2 regions of the Pseudoxanthomonas sp. CF385 genome follow, and region 2 is predicted to be linked to the other one. Evidence: riboswitches for the same ligand, from Rfam matches in the RefSeq annotation. Region 2 holds a riboswitch; the other holds the start of a gene.
The links. Region 2 has a riboswitch for cobalamin ahead of BLT45_RS01195 (ribonucleoside-diphosphate reductase subunit alpha). Riboswitches for the same ligand answer to the same signal wherever they lie in the genome.

Region 1 (5,895 bases), on a different contig from region 2:
AGCGTTCGGTGGTCTGCGCGGCGTCGTACGAAGCGCGCGTGTTCGGCGTGCGCTCGGCGATGCCGGCGGTGCGCGCGGAACGATTGTGTCCGCAGGCGGTGTTCGTGCCGCCGGACTTCACCCGCTACAAGACGGTGTCGCGGCAGGTGCGCGAGATCTTCCTGCGCCACACCGACCTGGTCGAACCACTGTCGCTGGATGAGGCCTATCTCGATGTCACCGCGCCGAAGACCGACCTGCCGACCGCCACCGCCGTGGCCGAGACGATCCGCGCGCAGATCCGCGAAGAAACGCAGCTGACCGCATCCGCCGGCGTGGCGCCGAACAAGTTCCTCGCCAAGATCGCGTCGGACTGGCGCAAGCCCGATGGGCAATTCGTGCTCCGGCCGCACCAGGTGGAGGCCTTCCTGACGCCGCTGCCGGTGGAGCGCATCCCCGGCGTGGGCAAGGTGATGCAGGGCAAGCTCAATGCGGACGGCATCCGTACCGTCGGCGATCTGCGTCTGCATGCGCAGCACGAACTGGAGGCGCGCTACGGCAGCTTCGGCGGCAGCCTGTACCGGCGCGCGCGCGGCATCGACGAGCGGCCGGTGGAGCCGGACCAGCCGGTGCAGTCGATTTCGTCCGAAGACACGTTCGCGACCGACCTGCTGCTGTCCGAACTGGAGCCGCACATCGTGCGCATCGCAGAGAAGGCGTGGCAGGCCAGCCGCAAGACCGAGCGCGTGGGCCGCACCGTTGTGCTGAAGCTGAAGACCGCGCAGTTCCGCATCCTCACCCGCAGCTTCACGCCGGAAGCGCCGCCGGCGTCGGCCCAGGAGTTCATCGACATCGCGATGGCCCTGCGCGAGCGCGTGGACCTGCCGGCCTCGACCCGCTACCGGCTGGTGGGCGTGGGCCTGTCGGGCTTCCGTGACCGGGACGAGGGGGCGACCCAGCCGGGCCTGTTCGACGGGACCGAGCTGGCCGCCGGTTGAACGAGGTGGGCCTGGGGATTGGAAAAGACACACTCAAGATATATCTTGAGTGTGTCTAGAGATAACGAAGAAATCCCCCCATGTCCCCTTTTTCCTCCTCCCACGGCCGCGGCGGCCGGCACGGCCATCCGGGCCACCACGGTACCGAGGCTGATGGGTCCGGCCGCGGTCGCCGGGGCCGCATGTTCGACCAGGGCCAGTTGAAGCTGCTGGTCCTGCACGTGCTCGATGCGCAGCCGAGCCACGGTTACGAGGTGATCCGCGCGATCGCCGACCTCGCCGGTGGCGACTACAGCCCCAGCCCCGGCACCGTCTACCCAACGCTCACCTGGCTGGAGGACATGGGCCTGGCCGAGGCCCTCGCCGAAGACGGCGGGCGCCGCCAGTACCGCATCACCTCCGAGGGGTGCGTGCAGCTGCAGTCGCGGCGCGAGCATCTCGATGCGCTGCTGATGCGCCTGCGCGAAGGCCGCCGCCACGCGCTCGCCCGGCGCGCGCCCGAGATCGAGCGCGCGATGGAGAACCTGAAGACCGCGCTGCGCCTGCGCTTCACCGACGGCACGCCCGACACCGAGGCCCTGCAGCGCATCGCCGATGCGATCGACCGTGCCGCGGTGGACATCGGTCGCGACACTGGCGCCCCTGCGCGCGCCACGGAGGACACGCCATGAAGCAGCACCGCTACCGCGTCACCCTCGAGCACCTGGCGGATGCGAAAGGCGCAGCGTCCACCTACGACGCACCGCTGCGCTTCGAGGTGGGCAACCACGACGACGTGTTCGCCATCGTCGCGCGGTTGCGCCAGCGCGACGATCTGCCCCCGGATGCGGCCACGCCGTTGGCGGTGGGCCTGAAGCTCTTCAGCGAGGTGATGCTGGAGAACCGCGGCCATCCTCTCTTCGCCGAGTTCGCCCCGCATTTCCGCGATTTCATGAAGACACTCAAGCAAGGCCCATCCGCACCTGCGGAACCTGCATGAAAAAAGCCCGGCATCGCCGGGCTTTTTTCGTTTCAAGCGCCGTGGCGGCGTATTACTCGGTCGGCTGGTAGCGCAGGCTCAGGCCGTAGGTGCGACCGGCCTGGTTGTACCAGGCGACGGTTTCGTACGCGCGGTCGAACACGTTGCCCACCTTCGCCTGCAGCGTCCAGGCCGGTGCGATGGCGTACTCCAGGCGCAGGTCCAGCGTGCTGTAGCCGCCCAGGCGATCGGTGTTGGCCAGGTTGTCATAACGCTCGCCCGCGGCGTTGAACGTCACGCCGGTGCGGAACGCACCGAACGCGCGGTCCACGTCGATGCGCGCGGTGTTGCGCGGACGGCGCGCCAGCAGGTTGTCGTGGTTGGCGCCCGCCGACCGGTTGCGCGGATCGGTGTGGCTCAACTGCGTAGCGACGTCGAAACCGGCCAGGGTGACGTCGACGGTGAACTCGGCGCCGCGGATGCGGGCTTCGTCGATGTTGTTGGGCAGGAAGATCGACGCGTCGTACGAAATCAGCTGGTCCACCTTGTTCTGGTAGACGTTGAACGTCCAGTTCCAGGTGTCCGCGTACTGCGCGATGCCGACGTTGACGCTTTCGGATTCTTCCGGCTTCAGGTCCGGGTTGCCGAAGAACGGGTAGTACAGGTCGTTGAAGCTCGGTGCCTTGAAGCCTGTCGCGACGCTGGCGGTCAGCTTCAGGCCGTTGCCGAAGCCGAAGCCGTAGCCCAAGCTGCCGGTGGTGTGGTTGCCGAACTGTTCGTTGTCGTCGTTGCGGACGCTGGCCTGCAGCTGGTGCGCGCCGAAACGGCCCTGGTACTCGACGAAGCCGGCCAGGTTGTCGCGCTGGGTGACGTCGAAATCGGTGGCGCTTTCCACCTTGTCGTCCTGCCAGTCGATGCCGGCGGTCAGCAGCTGGTTCGCCGCCACGCTGAAGTCGCCCTGCAGCGAGGCCACGTAGCGACGCGTCTCGAAGTAGCCGGACTGCACGTCGTCGAGGAAGTCATCGGACTTGTCGTCGTTGCGGCCCAGGCTCAGCAGCAGGTTGACCTTCTCGCTGGGCGCATAGCGCAGCTTGGTGCCCAGCACCTGCTGCACGGTCTCGGAGCGGTTGGTGAAACTGCCGTCGAATTCGCTCTCGCCGTCGGCGCGAAGCGCGTTGGCTTCCAGCGTCAAGGTGTCGGTGAACGAATAACCGCCGCGCAGGTTGGCCGAGGTATTGCGGTAGCCGTCGCGGTCGGGCTCGTCGGTGAAGCAGCCGGCGCCGAAGTCGAACGGGATGCTCGGGTCCGGCCCGCGTCCGCGGCAGGCGTTGAAGCCGTCGGTGCGCGTGTACGCCACGTCGGCGCCGAACCAGCCGCGCGCGTTGCCGCCGCCGATGCCGGCGCTGGCTTCACGGGTGCTGTCGCTGCCCACGCCGATGCGGAAGTTCGGGCGCACCTTGCCGGTGTTACGGCGGGTGAACACCTGGATCACGCCACCGATCGCCTCCGAGCCCCACAGGCTCGAACGCGGGCCGCGCACGATTTCGACGCGGTCGATCTGGTCGATCGGCAGGTCCTGCAGCGCGGGCAGGCCGGCGGTCGCCGAGCCCATGCGCACGCCGTCCACGAGCACCAGCACGTGGTCGGACTCCGCGCCGCGCAGGTTGAGCGTGGTGATCTTGCCGGCGCCGCCCTGGTTGGCGATCGAGATGCCGGCGCGGCCCTGCAGCAGTTCGCCCAGCGAGCGCGCCTGGCTGCGCTGGATCGCATCGCGGCCGATCACCTGGGCCGGGACCAGGCTGTCTTCGACGGACACCTCGGTGCGCGTGCCCGAGACGACGACCTCGTCGAGGTTGGTGGCGTCCTGCGCCTGCGCCGCGAACGGCAGCGCCATCGCGACCGCGAGGGCCAACAGGGAAGGGGAGGAAACACTACGGCTCTGCATCGGAACAACTCCATCGCGCGCCCCGCGCGCATTCTTCGGCGTGGAGTCGCGATGGAAAGGGAAGCGGAGCGGACAGCGCGGGCGAAGCGGCGCGGCACGCCGCGACGCCCTCCGCATCGCAACCAGTGGACTCCCAGGCCGGTCTCCGGGCTTGCGAACGAGTGCAGGGCACTCCGCCGTGGCGCCTTCCCATGCGTCGTGGACGCACAGTGGCCGATGCCGCGGCTGTCTTCGCCTACCGTTGCGGGGGCAGCGCCGGAATGCCGCCATGGGGCGGGTCACCGGCTTCCCGTTTCAACCCGGCACGAGGCGCGGGTCACCTGAAAGCGCGCGCAGTATACGGGAAGCATCCGTCCGCCACGTAGAGCGGAGCTTGCTCCGGTGCTTTCCGGCAACGGAGGGTGTGCGGCGTCGAGCAAGCGCGACGCTACGACGTGCGATCAGTCGTCGCCGCGCGAATCGAACAGGTTCAGCGAAGGACCGCTGTCTTCTTCCGGCTCGGTGTGGGTCGTGGTCACCGGACCGGCGGCCGGGCGGCCGCGCGGCGGCGGCAGCAGGGCGGCGGCGGCATCGTAGGCCACCAGCAGTTCGCCGCGACGCGCCTCGGGCAGCTGCTGCCAGTGGCAGTCCAGCAGCGCGCCTTCCAGCGCGTACAGCAGGTTGAGGCTGGGCCGGAACCCCGCGCGCTTGACCCGGATGAAGGCCTCGACCGCGCCCACCGACTCCAGGTCCTCCTGCGTACGCAGGCCGACCTGGCGGAGCCAGGCGGCGGATTTGGGGCCGATGTTGCGCAGCTTGGTGCCTGTCATGTCAGTGAATCCAGGAAGATGGCGGCGATGCGTTCCATGCCCTCCTGGTCGTCCGCATCGAACCGGGCCAGGCGGGGGCTGTCCAGGTCGAGCACGCCGACGAGTTCGCCCCCTTTCACCAGCGGGACCACCAATTCCGAGCGCGATGCGGAGTCGCAGGCGATGTGGCCCGGAAAGGCGTCCACGTCGTCCACGCGCTGGGTCTGGCGGGTGCGTGCGGCGGCTCCGCAGACCCCCTTGTCCAACGGGATCCGCACGCAGGCTGGTAGTCCTTGGAACGGACCGACCACCAATTCCCGGCCATCGAAGAAGTAGAAGCCCACCCAGTTGAAGTCGGGCAGGGCGTGGTAGACCAGTGCGGCCAGGTTGGCGGCGTTGGCGATCCGGTCCGGTTCGCCGGCCAAGAGGGCACGGGCCTGTTCGGCCAGCTGTGCGTATTGTTCCGGCTTGCTGCCGGTGAGCGTCTGGGAGGCGAATGACATGTCGTCGATTCTACTCCCGGCCCCTCGCGGCGGCCCGATATGATGCATTCCAGCGGCGGACCCGACGGGGAGAAGGGTGAGCATGAAGGCAGGCGATGACGAAGCCGCGTGGCGCGGCCACGGTGTGACCCGGTTGGAAGCGTTCGTGGACGCGGCCTTCGCGTTCGCGGTGACCCTGCTGGTGATCTCGGTGGACCGCATCCCGGACAGCATCGGCGCGCTGCTGCAGGCGTTGAAGAACGTGCCCGCATTCGCCGCCAGCTTCGCGATGGTGGCGATGTTCTGGTACGCGCACGTGCGCTGGAGCCGGCGCTACCGCCTCGGCACGGTGCCGGCCACGCTGCTCAGCCTGCTGCTGGTGTTCCTGGTGCTGGTCTATGTGTATCCGCTGCGCCTGCTGCTGGGCACCTTCTTCGCGTGGATCACCAACGGCTGGCTGCCGATGCCGTTGAACGACGCCAATGGCGCCCGCCCGCTGGCCTTCATGTTCACCTTCTACGGGCTGGCGTTCGCATCGATGTCCGCCTGCATCGGCGGCCTGTACGCGCTGGCATGGCGCGCGCGCGCGCGGCTGGGGCTGGATGGCGACGCCGCCGCCAACGCCGCGGGCGAGTTCGCCTCGCATGCGTACTTCGTCCTGGTCGGGCTGCTGTCGGTGGCGATCGCCGGCCTGCTGACCGAAGACTCGCGTTCCTGGCAGGTCGCCATGCCGGGCAGCGTGTAC
Region 2 (5,895 bases):
CGTGTTCCGATTCCAGGGTCCGTCGACCGGGGTCGACGCAGGGGAGCGGTTACTGGCAGGCCTCGCAGGCTTCCGGGTTCTCCAGCGAGCAGGCGATGGCCTCCGTCGGCGTGTAGTCGCGCTTCGGCGCTGCGGCCGTCGTGCTGCTGACCGTGGTCTTGGCGATCTTGGTGGCCGGGCGCGAGCGCAGGTAGTAGGTGGTCTTGATGCCCTGCTTCCATGCGTACATGTACATGGACGACATCGCGCCGATGTTCGGGCTTTCCATGAACAGATTCAGCGAGGCCGACTGGTCGATGAAGGCGCCACGGCCGGCAGCCATGTCGATCAGCGAGCGCATCGGCAGTTCCCAGGCCGTGCGATAGACCTGCTGCAGCGTGTCCGGGATCTGCGCGATGCCCTGGATGGAGCCTTCGGCCAGCTTGATCGCATCGCGCGTTTCCGGCGTCCACAGGCCGAGCTTCTTCAACTCGTCCACCAGGTAGCGGTTGACCTGCAGGAAGTCGCCCGACAGCGTCTCGCGCTTGAACAGGTTGGACACCTGCGGCTCCACGCACTCGTAGCAGCCGGCGATCGAGGCGATCGTGGCGGTCGGCGCGATCGCGATCAGCAGCGAGTTACGCAGGCCGTGTTCCTTGATGCGCGCGCGCAGGGTATCCCAGCGTTCCGCGTTCTCCGGAACCACGTTCCAGGCGTCGAACTGCAGCTCGCCGTTGGCGGCGCGCGTGTCGGCGAACGACGGATGGCGGCCACGTTCCTGCGCCAGTTCCACCGACGTCTCCAGCGCGTGGAAGTAGATGGTCTCGGCGATCTTCGCCGACAGCGCGCGCGCCTCGGCGCTGTCGAACGGCAGGCGCAGCTTGAAGAACACGTCCTGCAGGCCCATGCAGCCGAGGCCCACCGGGCGCCAGCGCAGGTTGCCGCGGCGCGCGGTCTCGATCGGATAGAAGTTCAGGTCGATCACGCGGTCCAGCTGGCGCACGGCCAGGCGGACGGTCTCGGCGAGCTTGTCGAAATCGAACCAGCCATCGTCATCGAAGTGACGGCCCAGGTTGATCGAGCCGAGGTTGCACACCGCCGTTTCTTCCGCCGAGGTGACTTCCAGGATTTCCGTGCACAGGTTCGACAGGTGGATGACGTTGCCGGCGCGCAGGGTCTGGTTGCTCGCGGCGTTGCACTTGTCCTTGAAGGTCATCCAGCCGTTGCCGGTCTCGGCCAGCGTGCGCATCATCCGGCCGTAAAGCTTGCGAGCGGACGTGGTCTTCATCGCCTTGCCTTGCGCTTCGGCCTGCGTGTAGGCCAGTTCGAACGCAGCGCCATACAGGTCGGTCAGTTCAGGCACCACGCGTGGATCGAACAGCGACCATTCCTGGTCGGCTTCGACGCGCTTCATGAAGAGGTCCGGCACCCAGTTGGCCAGATTGAGGTTGTGCGTACGGCGCGCTTCGTCGCCGGTGTTGTCGCGCAGCTCCAGGAAGTCTTCGATGTCGGCGTGCCAGGTTTCCAGGTACACGCAGGCCGCGCCCTTGCGCTTGCCACCCTGGTTGACCGCCGCGACCGAGGAATCCAGCGTCTTCAGCCACGGCACGATGCCGTTGCTGTGGCCGTTGGTGGACTTGATCAGCGAACCACGCGAACGCACGCGGGTGTAGCTCACGCCGATGCCGCCGCTGAACTTGCTCAGCTGGGCGATGTCGCCGTACTTGGCGTAGATCGACTCCAGCGTGTCCTGCGGCGAGTCCAACAGGAAGCACGAGGACAGCTGCTCGTGCGTGGTGCCGCTGTTGAACAGCGTCGGCGAGCTGGGCAGGTAGTCCAGGTTGCCCATGCGGCGATACAGCGCCAGCGCTTCGGGCACGTCTTCGCTCAGCGCGCAGGCGATGCGCAGGAAGAACTGCTGCGGCGTCTCGATGACCTTGCGGGTGTGCGGGTGGCGCAGCAGGTAGCGGTCGTACAGCGTGCGCAGGCCGAAGTAGTCGAAGTGCAGGTCGAGCGAGGCGTCCAGCGCATCGTTGAGCTTGCGTGCGTTGGTCTGTACGAAGTTCAGCAGGCGGTCGTTGATCAGGCCGACTTCGTGGCCGCGGGTGACCGACTGCGAGAACGCGTGGATCTCCTGGCCGGTGACTTCCTTGACGATGTAGCCGGCCAGCAGGCGTGCGGCCAGGCGGCTGTATTCGGGTTCCTCGCCGGTCAGCAGCGCGGCGGTGCGGATCGACAGTTCGTCCAGTTCGCGCGTGCTGGCGCCGTCGTACAGGCCGGAGATGGTGCGGGTGGCCACGCGCATCGGGTCGATGGCGTGCAGGCCTTCGCAGTTGCGCTGCACCGCGCGCACGATCTTGTTGAGGTCCACCGGCTCGCGGCCGCCGTTGCGCTTGGTCACGCTCATCGCGGTGGCGGTGGGCGGCGGGGTCAGCGAAAAGGCGTCCTTCTGGGACGGGGTGGTGCCGGCGTCGGCGACGGCGCTGTCGATCTGGGTCACGAGAATCCTCCATGCGTGGTGCACGCGGCGGCCCGTCCCTCGCGGGGCTGCGCAAGGCCGGATGGAGGATCACAGTGGGGAAGCGGCGTCGCAGGGGGCGAGATCGCGCGGACGGAAGACCGGCGTGCCCTGCTTCGCCAGCCCTCTCCCCCCGGAGATTCCGCGGCCGGCACCGCGCGGTGTGCTACGCGCGGCTGTCGGCAGGTCTTCGGACTCATGGGCGGGAAGGACGTGCCTTCTTCCTACGTCCGCCGCTTCCCAGGGCAAGGCCCCAGTGCTGGTGGCGGGTTCGTTCCCAATTACCGCTGCGGGGCAGTGCCGGAGTGGCGCGAACGCGTCACCGGCTTCCCGTTTTAATCCCGTGGCTTGCGACCACCGGAACCGACGGCCACAACATAGTGGGGCATGCCGGAAGCGTCAACACCAAATGTTGTGTGGAACAGCGGGTGTCGGACTGGCGCGGGTTTCACGGATTTCTCCTTCGCCCCGCCTGCGGGGAGAAGGTGCCCTAACGGCGGATGAGGGGCAGGCGCGATGATGATCCGCGCGCGACACCAAGATCGCGAACGTTTTGCCGACTAAACGCGTTGGGGGTGGGACTCCGTTCGCCCCTCACCCGCCTTCGGCACCCTCTCCCCGCTGGCGCAGGGAGAGGGCATATGAAGCCTTAGCCGCGCAGCGCGGCGACCGAAGCGTCCTGTGCCTGCGCGTACAGCGCGAACGGGTCGTGGATCGTCGCGCCGAGCGCGGTCTCGAACGCGTCCTGGTTCGCATGCGCGTCGTAGGCGCGCTGTTCGCCGCCGCCGAGGTTGGACTGGAAGATGCCCGCCGCGCTGACCGGCAGGAAGTCCTCGTAGACGATGGGATCGGCGACGGCATGGCCGGCCGCGACGAGGGCGTCGGGCGTCATCGCCGCTCGCTCGGCGGCCGGCAACGCAGCGCCGGTCGCGGTGACGCGGTAACGGAAGTACCCCAGTCCGTCGCGGCGCAGCGTGGTCTCATCATCGGGGAAGGCCGCGAACGCCGCCGCCAGCCGCTGCGGATAGTCCGCCGACGTGTTGCCGGCGCCGCCGGCCTGGCGCACCTGCGCGAGCAGGCGGTCGTAGAGCTCGCGCCCGGCGGGCGTCAGCGCCAGGCCGCGCTGTTCGATCTCGCCGAAGCGCGCGCTGTGGCTGCCGGGCACCAGCGTGCCGGTGGCGTCGGGGAAGGCGACTTCCTCTTCCAGCGCCTTGAAGCTGGTCTGCCGCAGCAGGATCGGCACCGCGCGGCGCGGCGGGCCTTCGATCAACGCCTTGGCCTGGATGCCGCGCTCCAGCATCGCCGCCTGGGCGGCATCGATGTCCAGCGTGCGCGGGGTGAGGTGGTTGATGTGCGGGCCGCGGAAGCTGACCACGTCGGCGACCAGCCGGTGCAGACCGTGCAGCGCGCGGTAGGTCTGCAGCGAGACGGTCGCGTCGCCATGCCAGCGGAAGGTCTCGAGCACTTCGGCAACGAAGCGCTGCGCATCGGCATCGTCCAGCCCGCCGTCGCGTTCGGCCTGGTCCACCAGCGCGCGCGCGCCGGCGGTGAAGATGTCGCGCTTGGCCAGGATCGCCTCGGCTTCCGCGCGCAGCGTCGCGTCGGCGATCAGCTCCAGGCGCAGCAGCGAGGTGAAGATGCGGAACGGGTTGGCGGCCAGCGCGGCTTCGGTCAGTGGGCGGAACGCGGTCGCATGCACCGGCACGCCGGCCACGGTGAGGTCGTAGTAGCCCACCGGATGCATGCCCATCAACGCGAACACACGGCCCAGCATCGCCAGTTCCGCCGGCGTGCCGACGCGGATCGCGCCGTGGCGCTCCAGGTCCAGGCGCTCGGTTTCGCCGGTGCGCTGCAGGCGCTCGGCCAGGGCGGCGTCGCGCTGCAGTGTCGTCGTGTTGATGTCGCCGACCAGCGTGATCAGGTCGCCGTACAGCGGCACCTCGGCGCGGTACATGTCGGACATGGCCTGGGCGAACAGGCCGCGGATGCGGTCGGGGGAAACGAAGGCGGTCATGGGGCTCGGCGTGCGGGCGGCGTGGGGCCGCCGGGGGGGCGTATTGTCGCCGGCCACGCGGGCGCGGGCCAGCCGGATCCGGAGGCCGTCAACCCGTGGCCCGACGGCGCGTTGTCCCCTGCGAGGTGACCCCATGACGCCCCATCCCTGGCTCCGCACCGGCCTGTTGGCCTGCGCCCTGCTCGCTGCGCTGCCGTTGGCGGCGCAGACCTTCCGCGAGCGCCTGCAGGAGATGCGCGATGCGTCGCGCCAGCCCGCCGCCCGTGCGCCAGCCCTGCCGGCCGGTGCGCGTGCGATGCGCGATGTCGCCTACGGCGACGATCCGCGCCAGCGCTTCGACGTCTACCTGCCGGCGCAGCCCAAGCACGCGCCGATCATCCTGTTCGTCCACGGTGGCGGCTGGGCCAACGGCAACAAGGACAACCCGGGCGTGGTCGAGAACAAGGCCGCCTATTGGCTGCCGAAGGGCTACATCCTGGTCTCCACCAACTACCGCCTGCGACCGGACACCGCACCGCTCGACCAGGCGCGCGATGTCGCCCGCGCGCTGGCCGCGGTGCAGAAGCGCGCGCCCGAATGGAACGGCGATGCCTCGCGTGTGGTGCTGATGGGTCACTCGGCCGGCGCGCACCTGATCGCGTTGGTCGGTGCGTCGTCGACGCTGTGGCGCGACGCCGGCGCGACCCAGCCACGCGGCGTGGTGTCGCTGGACAGTGGCGGGCTGGACGTCCCGCAGACGATGCAGCGGCCACCGCTGCCCGGCATCTACCAGCGCGCGTTCGGGAGCGACCGCAGCGACTGGATCGCCGCCTCGCCCTACCACCAGCTCACCCGCGACGCGGTGCCGATGCTGTTCGTCTGCTCCTCGCGCCGCAAGGACGCATGCCCGCAGGGGCGAGCGATGGCGGACAAGGCGAAAACGCTGGGCGTGCCGATGGAGGTGCTGCCGGAGGATCTCTCGCATGGCGACGTGAACCGCGACCTCGGGTTGCCGTCCGGCTACACGAACACCGTGGACGCGTTCGTGCGAAAGCAGTTGCAGTAGTCCTGGCCGAAGTCTCCCTCGCCCCGTGAAACGGGGAGAGGGTGCCGAAGGCGGGTGAGGGGCAAACCGAGTCGGGAGAGGAAAGTCCGCCAGGATCATTCCGCGTTCGACGATTCGGAGATATCGCTTGGTGAACGCATCCACGCCGAAGAGAAGCGCCCTCATCCGCCCTCCGGGCACCTTCTCCCCGCGCGCGGGGAGAAGGGAAATGGAAAAGCCGTCAGCGGATGATCCGAACCGCCGCCAACGCCTCCTGCAGGCGCGCACGCGCCGTCGCTTCATCGAACGGCGGTGTGGCTGGCGGGTCGTAGACCTCGGGACGCGTGCCGGCGACGAACA

Region 1: another riboswitch for cobalamin. It lies ahead of btuB (TonB-dependent vitamin B12 receptor); the one in region 2 lies ahead of BLT45_RS01195 (ribonucleoside-diphosphate reductase subunit alpha).

What each region holds. Positions count from the first base shown of each region.
Region 1 is NZ_FNKZ01000004.1:48,144-54,038, reverse strand. Features, by position in the region: gene dinB (DNA polymerase IV) at 1-977, shown strand, start outside; gene BLT45_RS17095 (PadR family transcriptional regulator) at 1,058-1,648, shown strand; gene BLT45_RS17090 (DUF3861 domain-containing protein) at 1,645-1,956, shown strand; gene btuB (TonB-dependent vitamin B12 receptor) at 2,009-3,880, opposite strand; cobalamin riboswitch at 3,999-4,219, opposite strand; gene BLT45_RS17080 (TfoX/Sxy family protein) at 4,321-4,689, opposite strand; gene BLT45_RS17075 (GAF domain-containing protein) at 4,686-5,171, opposite strand; gene BLT45_RS17070 (TMEM175 family protein) at 5,254-5,895, shown strand, end outside.
Region 2 is NZ_FNKZ01000001.1:274,931-280,825, forward strand. Features, by position in the region: gene BLT45_RS01195 (ribonucleoside-diphosphate reductase subunit alpha) at 50-2,386, opposite strand; cobalamin riboswitch at 2,661-2,880, opposite strand; gene BLT45_RS01200 (2-oxoadipate dioxygenase/decarboxylase HglS) at 3,147-4,511, opposite strand; gene BLT45_RS01205 (alpha/beta hydrolase) at 4,645-5,556, shown strand; gene BLT45_RS01210 (hypothetical protein) at 5,777-5,895, opposite strand, start outside.